3 linked regions of the Trichocoleus sp. FACHB-46 genome follow. The main gene of each other region encodes a partner of the protein of the gene in region 3 in a complex. Links are inferred from orthologs where the notes say so. Each region holds a gene or a part of one and is shown on either strand. Other genes may lie near its edges. The genes, in order: accC, accD and accB.

What was found.
Region 1: the proteins of accB (region 3) and accC are in contact, whole or in part, in a solved structure (PDB 8UXZ), measured with the Escherichia coli proteins. The link is inferred for Trichocoleus sp. FACHB-46 from one-to-one orthologs.
Region 2: the proteins of accB (region 3) and accD are in contact, whole or in part, in a solved structure (PDB 8UXZ), measured with the Escherichia coli proteins. The link is inferred for Trichocoleus sp. FACHB-46 from one-to-one orthologs.

The regions. Positions count from the first base shown.
Region 1 is NZ_JACJOD010000008.1:233,123-236,076, reverse strand. The notes cover bases 84-2,880. They hold accC (acetyl-CoA carboxylase biotin carboxylase subunit), read left to right. Parts: upstream 84-704; coding sequence 705-2,057; downstream 2,058-2,880. Other genes in these bases: psbX (photosystem II reaction center X protein), read left to right, coding at 2,738-2,857; H6F72_RS05785 (YggT family protein), read right to left, coding at 2,197-2,484; H6F72_RS05790 (hypothetical protein), read left to right, coding at 2,057-2,200; H6F72_RS05805 (chorismate lyase), read right to left, coding at 84-181. In the rest of the region: more of H6F72_RS05805, read right to left, coding at 1-83. UniProt on the Escherichia coli protein: This protein is a component of the acetyl coenzyme A carboxylase complex; first, biotin carboxylase catalyzes the carboxylation of the carrier protein and then the transcarboxylase transfers the carboxyl group to form malonyl-CoA.
Region 2 is NZ_JACJOD010000013.1:525,257-528,201, forward strand. Bases 142-2,929 are described here. They hold accD (acetyl-CoA carboxylase, carboxyltransferase subunit beta), read left to right. Parts: upstream 142-967; coding sequence 968-1,891; downstream 1,892-2,929. Other genes in these bases: H6F72_RS10070 (A24 family peptidase), read left to right, coding at 142-443; H6F72_RS10075 (hypothetical protein), read left to right, coding at 525-743; psbV (photosystem II cytochrome c-550), read left to right, coding at 2,105-2,593; psbV2 (photosystem II cytochrome PsbV2), read left to right, coding at 2,735-2,929. Also shown: more of H6F72_RS10070, read left to right, coding at 1-141; more of psbV2, read left to right, coding at 2,930-2,945.
Region 3 is NZ_JACJOD010000006.1:658,665-661,801, forward strand. What follows is about bases 141-3,120. They hold accB (acetyl-CoA carboxylase biotin carboxyl carrier protein), read right to left. Parts: upstream 1,912-3,120; coding sequence 1,369-1,911; downstream 141-1,368. Other genes in these bases: H6F72_RS03215 (DUF3105 domain-containing protein), read right to left, coding at 141-499; H6F72_RS03220 (four-helix bundle copper-binding protein), read right to left, coding at 581-979; efp (elongation factor P), read right to left, coding at 2,024-2,587; H6F72_RS03235 (peptidylprolyl isomerase), read left to right, coding at 2,859-3,120. Outside these bases: more of H6F72_RS03215, read right to left, coding at 1-140; more of H6F72_RS03235, read left to right, coding at 3,121-3,137. UniProt on the Escherichia coli protein: This protein is a component of the acetyl coenzyme A carboxylase complex; first, biotin carboxylase catalyzes the carboxylation of the carrier protein and then the transcarboxylase transfers the carboxyl group to form malonyl-CoA.

The sequences.
Region 1 (2,954 bases), on a different replicon or contig from region 3:
GCAACTGTAGATGTTTGGTCGGAGAACCGTCTCCCAACAAAAGCATCTGCCAAGCAGGAGCTAACTGAGCATGCGGCAATCCTTGTTGAATGCCCACGCCCTCATCCTGCCAGAGAGGATCTAAAGCGTACCAGGGCGCTGGTAGAGTAATGCTTTTGTTAGGTTTAATAGTGGAAGTCAAAGCTCTTTACAAATCTTTTCATTCTTCCTCCGATCATAAACAGGAAATGCTTAGGAGGCAAAGAATCAAGAAATAGAGAGCTGAAACTCCAAAACACAGAATGGTTAAATATGCGGATGGCGAGACTCGAACTCGCAAGGCGTGAGCCACACGCCCCTCAAGCGTGCGTGTCTACCAATTCCACCACATCCGCGTGGTTTTAGAGGCTGCCAAGGTGCAAATGCCCTTGATTTCCTCCGGTTACCTAGAATAGCTCATAAACTGACTTTTGGATCAAAATTTTGAAGAACTCTGAAATATTTTCTTCAGAGGCGATCGCAACCCAGTGCAGATGAAGGAAATGCAACTCTATCTTGAAGTTCTAGGCGCACTTCGCTTTAGTTAAGCTACCCCAGCGTGATACGATCAGTTTCCGGTCTGAGGTTTTCGTGTAAGTTCCTGGGTTTGGTTTCGCCGTCAAGGTGTCTTCCAGAGCGCCTCAGAAAGCTTTATTTTACTCATTTATTGACCTTAAAGCTGGAAGATGCTTTTTTCAAAAATTCTGATTGCAAATCGAGGGGAAATCGCCCTCCGCATTCTCCGGACTTGTGAAGAAATGGGGATTGCGACAGTTGCGGTTCACTCTACGGTTGATCGCCATGCGCTCCATGTGCAGTTAGCAGATGAAGCTGTTTGCATTGGCGAACCACCCAGTGGCAAAAGTTACCTAAACATCCCCAATATCATTGCGGCAGCTTTGACTCGAAATGCCACCGCCATCCACCCAGGCTATGGCTTTTTAGCAGAGAACGCCCGCTTTGCGGAGATCTGCGCGGATCACCAAATTGCCTTCATTGGGCCTTCGCCCGAGGCGATTCGTTTGATGGGCGACAAATCTACTGCCAAGGAGACCGCTCAGCGCGCTGGTGTACCTACGGTTCCAGGTAGCGATGGACTTCTGACAGATGACCAAGAAGCTTTAGCGATCGCTCGCAAAATTGGCTATCCCGTCATGATCAAGGCGACTGCCGGAGGTGGCGGTCGGGGGATGCGACTAGTTCTTGAGGAAAGCGAGCTGAACAAACTGTTCATGGCTGCCCAAGGTGAAGCTGAGGCAGCCTTCGGTAACGGTGGAGTTTATCTAGAGAAATTTATTGAGCGACCCCGCCATATTGAATTTCAAATTTTGGCTGACAGTTCTGGCAATGTCATCCATTTAGGCGAGCGCGACTGTTCCATTCAGCGCCGCCACCAAAAGTTGTTAGAAGAAGCGCCAAGTCCCGCCCTGAGCCAAGAACTCCGCGAGAAGATGGGAGCGGCAGCGGTTCGGGTAGCTCAATCGATCAATTACGTGGGAGCGGGTACGGTTGAATTTCTCCTAGATCAAACGGGGAATTTCTACTTCATGGAAATGAATACCCGCATTCAGGTAGAGCATCCAGTTACAGAGATGATTACTGGACTCGATTTGATTGCGGAGCAAATTCGCATCGCTCAGGGGGAAAAACTCAGACTGACCCAAGAGCAGGTGGTACTCAAAGGTCATGCGATCGAATGTCGGGTAAACGCAGAAGATCCAGACTTTAACTTCCGCCCCAGTCCAGGTCGCATCAGTGGTTACTTGCCACCAGGGGGACCCGGTGTGCGGATGGATTCGCATGTGTATACAGACTATGACATTCCGCCCTACTACGACTCCTTGATTGGCAAGTTGATTGTTTGGGCACCCGATCGCCCCTCTGCCATTAGACGCATGAAACGGGCATTACGGGAATGCGCTGTGACAGGCCTACCCACTACCATCGGCTTCCATCAGCGAATTTTGGAAACCCCAGAGTTCAACCGAGGCGAGGTTTACACCAACTTTGTGCTTGATGTAATGCAAAACTCAAAGTAATGGACACCGCCCCACTCCATACACTCAAGCCCTTAAGCCGTTTCTCGGACAGGGCGGTTGACTATGCCAAGTATCGACCAAGCTATCCCGAAGCAGCGATCGCCCTACTTTCCGGAGGTCTAGGTTTACAGAACCATGACTAGTGCAGCAGCATGGTCACGAGTCCTTGCTGGCCCAATAAGATTTCGCGCAGCAAGCTAAAAATTCCCACCCAAATAATCGGGGTAATATCTACTCCCCCAATTGGGGGCACAAGCTTTCTCAAAGGCAGCAGGAAAGGCTCGGTGGGCCAAGCCACTACATTGAAGGGAAATTGGTTCAAATTAACTTGGGGATACCAAGTTAGAACAATCCGAAAGATAAATAAAAAGATCATTAACCCCAATAAAGGGCCAAGCGTCCAGGTGGCAAGTGCAGCAGAAGTCATAAGCGCGGAGTTGAGTAGAGGATTTTTAAGCTTTGTAACTAAATTCACTCCTTAATTCTACCTGTAGGTGAGCCCGTCTGAGGCAGCGATCGCCTCTACCAGAGTGCTTCTAGCTGATCCAATTGCTTCTAAGTACATTCTTAAACTGCTCAGAGCAAAGTGCCAAAAGCGGCGCGTGACTTCTCTAAGGTATGACAAACCATTACAATTATGAAAACTAACTCATGGTTGTAATCAAGGACGAGGACTCTCTATGACTCCTTCACTCGCTAATTTCTTATGGAGCCTGGTTTGGGGTGCTGCCATCGTAGTCATTCCCGCGACCGTAGGGCTGATCGTCATCAGCCAGAAAGATAAAATTCAGCGCTCTTAATTGGCTGAACTCATTTGTAAAGCTAAGATTTCAAGCATTTTTTGAAACTTCCCTCAGACTGCTTCAGCAGTTCAAGCCAGCCTATTTCAACCTCAGC
Region 2 (2,945 bases), on a different replicon or contig from region 3:
TGCCAGAACCGCTGACTCGATCCGGTTTGTTGGTGGGCTTAGGTTTTCAAGTTGCCGTCGGTTCAGTGCTGAGTTTTAGTGTCACTCCAGTCGTCAACCAACTGATGGTGGGGGTGATTGGTGCCGTTTTGGGTCTGTGGTTACTCAACCTCATCACTCTGGCTGGTTCGATCGCCTTGGGACAAGAGGCAATGGGAGCAGGCGATGCCAAACTAGCTGCCATGATGGGCGCTTGGCTCGGTTGGAAATATCTGCTGCTAGCAGGATTTGTCGCCTGTGGAGTTGGTGCTTTCGTGGGAGGTGGGGCGATCGCTTTTGGCTGGCTGGGTCGGCGTCAACAAATGCCCTTTGGACCCTTCCTGGCGTTAGGAGCTGTAATTGCAGCGTTATGGGGCGAAGCCATTATCTCAGGCTACTTACAGCTATTTTTTCCGGCTCTATAAGTAGCGATCGCTGATAAGCCCTAAACTCTTCACTTCCTTAATCTTTTGATAAAATTCCCATATTTTTGATACAATCCCTCCGTGTCATGGATCACATTACGAACGACGAGTACCCGTTGGGAAGCGGAAATTATGCAGCAGGTTTTGGCTGCTCATCAAATTCCAGCTCGGGTGCTTGACTTAGGTGTAGCGCCTTATTTGGGGCTAGGAAGTCCTGCTGCTCTACAAGTGCGTGTCGAAGACCAATGGACAGCTCTACTCCTCATTAGCCCTGTCGAGGAAGAGCAAACAGAGGGATAACAAAAGCGGGTGAACCAAATTCACATCAACTCGTTAGCAACTCACAAGAAAACTTTCGGTCTACAGTAATTGCTGTAGCAGAATTTTTACTGGAGTATCAAAGCTGTTTTGATCAAGACTGACTAGGCCATTCTGGCTAGGTCATTAAAGCTTAAATTCAGGATTTTGCCTGCTTGAGGCTGATTGGAATAGAAATAACAAAATAAAAGGAATCAATCGCTTTCATGTCTCTATTTGATTGGTTTGCAAATCGACGAAAGGCAGAGCCGACCAGCAAGGAACGGCAAGAACGAGAAATTGCAGATGGTCTATGGACTAAGTGTGAGTCGTGCGGTGCCCTGACTTACACCAAAGACCTACGGGCAAATCAGATGGTTTGCTTAGAGTGCAATCACCATATTCGAGTCTTCAGTGACGAGCGCGTTCGCCAGCTCATTGATGCCAACACTTGGCTACCTTTAGACACGGCGATTCGTCCGATCGACCCACTGAAGTTTCGCGATCGCAAGGGCTACGGCGATCGCATCCGAGAAATGCAGGACAAAACAGGCTTGCCCGACGGTGTTCAAACGGGACTAGGCCAACTAGAAGGCTTGCCCGTCGCGCTGGGGGTCATGGACTTCCGCTTTATGGGTGGCAGCATGGGTTCAGTCGTGGGCGAGAAATTTACCCGCCTCATTGAACGGGCGACTCGTGAGCGGTTACCAGTAATGCTTGTGTGCGCCTCTGGCGGAGCCCGGATGCAAGAGGGCATGCTTAGCTTGATGCAGATGGCTAAGATCTCTGGAGCTTTAGAACGGCATCGAGAGGCGCGGCTCCTTTACATTCCCATCTTGACCCACCCGACCACAGGCGGTGTGACAGCTAGCTTTGCCATGCTCGGTGACATTATTCTGGCAGAGCCAAAAGCCACCATTGGTTTTGCGGGTAGACGGGTGGTTGAGCAAACGCTGCGAGAGAAACTACCTGAGAACTTCCAAACCGCTGAATATCTGCTGGAACATGGCTTTGTAGATGCGATCGTTCCTCGAACGCAACTGAAGAAGACCCTAGCGCAACTGATTCGCTTGCACCAGCCTGTCCCGGCGGCCTCGCACTTTGTACATTTGCCGGAAACTGTTTCTCTCAGTCCTGCAAACCCCTTGTAGAAACTCAACGAGTCGTTCTATTGGGAAAGGGCCCCCTCAGTGGCATGATATTGATATTAGAAAGGCTCAATCCTGACCTTTGCAGGACCTCACTTCCAGGGCTGTTTTTGGGCCTTGACATGAGGATGGGTTCCCAAAAATGAGGAGCAATGGGTTGAGCCAACCTGTGTTGAGGATTGAATATCTGCTAACTGAGCCACATTAAGGAGAACCATGCTTAAAAGATACATCTGGCTTGCTGTGGCCACTGTATTTTTCGCCTTCCAAACCTTTATCGGCAGTGCTAATGCAGTTGAACTAGATGCAGCTACCCGCACTGTCCCAAGTAGCGAAGGTCAAAATGTTGTTTTGAGCTTAAAGCAAGTTCAAGAAGGCAAACGCTTATTTAACTACGCTTGTGGCCAATGTCACGTAGGCGGTGGCACCAAGACTGACCCTAACGTGGGTCTGGAGCCAGAAGCCCTGGCTTTAGCAACTCCACCTCGCACCAACATTGAAGCGCTGGTGGATTACATGCACAATCCCACCACCTACGATGGGGCTGAGTCTATTGCTGAGTTGCATCCCAGCACTCAAAGCACCGACATCTTCCCCAAGATGAGAAACCTAACCGAAGAGGATCTCGTGGCGATCGCAGGTCACATCCTCTTACAACCCAAGATCGTTGGTCAGAAGTGGGGCGGCGGCAAAATTTATTATTAAGGCCTGCCAAATTAAGGAAATCGTCTTTGGCAGAAACTGGAGCCTTTCCACTTGAGCCCAAATCGCTACTAACGATTTTGAGCTAAAGAGTTTCTGCCATCTGCTGATTCACTTGCTGACCCACTAAAGGTTGCTCATGTCATGCGACGCCTACGCTTTTCAGTTCCCTCTTTACTCGCAACTTTGGTTGTTTGGCTAGGTATGCTGTTATTCAGTAGCCCCGCGCAAGCAGCCACTGAGCCTTATATCACTCAGTATTTGCGAGTAACTGAGCCTGTAGCCGTGGAGTTGGATGGGCAAGGTCAAACACGTTGGTTTGCACCAGACGACTTTGTAGTGGGCAAGCATTTAT
Region 3 (3,137 bases):
GAGCTTTGATTTGCTTTAGCACTTGGCCTTGGATCTGGTCGGGTTTGTAGCTAATAATGACGCCACCATGCTCTAAATTGTGAACCAACCTTTCGTCCAATGGCGCTTTAGTATGGATGCCCCACTGCGCCCAAATGGCATAGTGGGGACCAGAAGTGGGAGGGTTAGAGTTGTACTTAACTTTCTTAGTTTCAGGAACGTGATCTTGGCCTAACTTTGGTAAGGCAGTACCAGGCAATTTAGTAGCGGCGGATAGGGGTGGCAAAGGTGAGCCAGGGGTTTCTATCTTAAAGAATTCATCTCCAGTAGATGCCTGAGCCTTTTGCTGACTCATGGGCTTGGTCTCTATCTGCTTAGAACCTGTATCTGATGATTGTTGCGTGCAACCTACTGCCACTAATGCCCCAACTATCCCAACAGAGAGGAGGACTTGGCGGCTGGCTAGAAACTTATTCTGCCATGTGCGGCTACGTCGCCGTGATTCTGGGTATTTGCTCACCTTGTTTCACCTAGTCTTGGCCCGTCTTGTCGCTGTTTTGCCTGAAGCAAGGCGCAGCTACTCTCATGCTAGATGAAATCACTAATTTCCTAGAGCGGCAGCAAAGCAGCGACTAGAATTTTGGCGACTAGGTGACACCTTACTTTTTTCTTGTAGAAATAAGAAGCCAGCAATTTGCCGATATTCAAAAACCACTTGTTCACAGGCGATTGCACATTTTTGCAGGCGATCGTCTAGGTATTTTTCGCATTCTCTAGCGCAGACATCCGCCAAATCAGCACAGGCTTGAGCAATTAAAGCCACAAAGCGCGGTCCCCGATTCATCAAAGTGGCGGCACAGATCCAACAAAGATCGGCACAGTCTCGACAAAGGCTAGCGTACTCTATTAAGTCAGTTGACTGAGTTTCAGCAGAAGCTTGGCATTCTAAAGCGCAATGATTAATGGCATCTAAAAAAGATTGATATTGATGATAAGTCATTTAAAGAACAATTAAATTCTTCTAGTTTGCTTATCGGCTGAAATAGAAAAACTTTCATCGCTCCTAAGCAAGACTTCTGAAGTTAGAGATTAGCAAACTGCATCTGTATTGCATTTATGCAAATAGAGGTATGGAGTGCGAAACCCCTATCAATACGCTATCTGCGACATGCCCTATTGATTAAAATCAGAAAATTCCTAAGCATGTATGGGAATAATTTAGCTTTATTAGATAAAAAAAGGTGCTCGTTTGCACCTGTAAGTTGTTCAAATTGTCAGCTAAAAATCCTTAAGCCACATCCCTATGCTTTAGAAATGAAGTTCATAAAAAATTAGAGCGTGGAGAAAATTAGGTCGAAAACATCTAACTTCTACGAACTATTGAGTCTCTTAGCCAGGATTAACTCGCATTAATACTTGGCCGTACTCGACTGGTTCGCCATTCTGAACCAAGACTTCCATCACCTCTCCGCTCACCTCAGCCTCTAACTCATTCATCAGCTTCATGGCCTCAATAATGCAGACAGTCTGGCCATTCCGAATGCGATCGCCAACATCCACAAAAGGCGGCTCATCGGGTGCTGGGGCTCTGTAGAATGTGCCAACCATCGGTGAAGTGACATCCAACCACTTGCTTTTATCTACCGAGGCAACCGTAGGACTTGCCGCAGGAGTAGTGGCTCCCATGCTGGGACGAGACTCAGGAGCCACTGAGGATGGTGTAGGGTTTATTACAATGGGTGGGGCCAACTCAACACTAGGAACACCACCACTACCAGCAGCCGTGGACTCGATCGCTGTTGTTTGACTACTGACTTGCACACCCTTGCGCACCGTAAGCTCAAAGTCAGCACTTTTGATGGTCAACTCGCCAATATCAGTCTGGCCCAGAGTGACTAGTAGGTTGCGGAGTTCTTCAAAATTCAATTGCACAGTGTTTATGACCCCAATCCAATGAGCTGTCTTCAATCAGCTCGTCTTTACTTAATTACACATTGTCAACAGTGCAATTTAGCACAGTGCCAACAAAGTACTGATCCCAGCTCTAGTCTTTTTCCCGACCTAGGTAGGTATCGCTGCGAGTATCAACCTTAATGCGCTCTCCAATCGTAATAAAGAGAGGCACCATGACTTGAGCACCTGTTTCTACGATCGCAGGCTTAGTGCCACCTGTAGCGGTATCACCCTTGAGACCTGGATCGGTTTGAGTAACTTCTAAAACCACTGAGTTAGGCAGTTCAACTTCCAGAACTTGGGCACCCCAACGAACGACGTTGACTTCCATCCCTTCTTTGAGGTACTTCACGCGATCGCCAATCTGAGAAGCGCTTAAGCGTCCTTCTTCGTAAGTCTCCATGTCCATAAAGACAAAGTCTTCGCCGTCTTTATAGGTATGTTGCATCGTGCTCTTTTCCAAATTGGCCTGAGGCACAACCTCTCCAGCCCGGAAGGTTCTTTCTACAACGTTGCCATTTTGGGCGTTCTTTAGTTTGGTGCGAACGAAGGCAGATCCTTTACCGGGTTTAACGTGGAGAAATTCCACAACTCGCCACACGTTGCCATCCAATTCAATAGTGACGCCGGGTCGAAAGTCATTACTGGAGATCATGAATCTTGTGTCTGGGCAGAACAATTGGCATCCTATTGTACCGCTGAGCGGGTACTTCCCAGTACCCCCCTTCCAGAAGTTGTGCAAACTGTTGATCTATTCAAAAATCAGAATCAAAAATCAATACCAGCTTGGCAGCGCTCCAGATTGTGATCTACCTCTGAATCTCTCTGGAGCTTCTAGGCGAAACACTGTGGCAAGATTAAAAATGGAATTTCCATGACTAGATTAATCGCACCGGAACCAGTACAAGGCACACGGGGATGAGTTTATGCTTCATTTAAATCGTTCGCGGCTCACTTCACACCAGAGCTGGCTAAAGCTAGGCCTCTTAGCGTTCCTGCTGATGACGCTTGCTGTCAGCTTTAGTCCAGCAGCATGGGCCGCCGATCGCGTGAGCCGATTGCCTGCTGGGAACGCAATTACAGATGGTAAGGCGTTATTGCGCTATGCCTTGCCCATCAATAACAAAGATATTAGAAACGTCCAAACCAGCCTGGAAGACATTACTACCCAACTGCGAGCCAATCGCCGTTGGGGAGCTATTTCT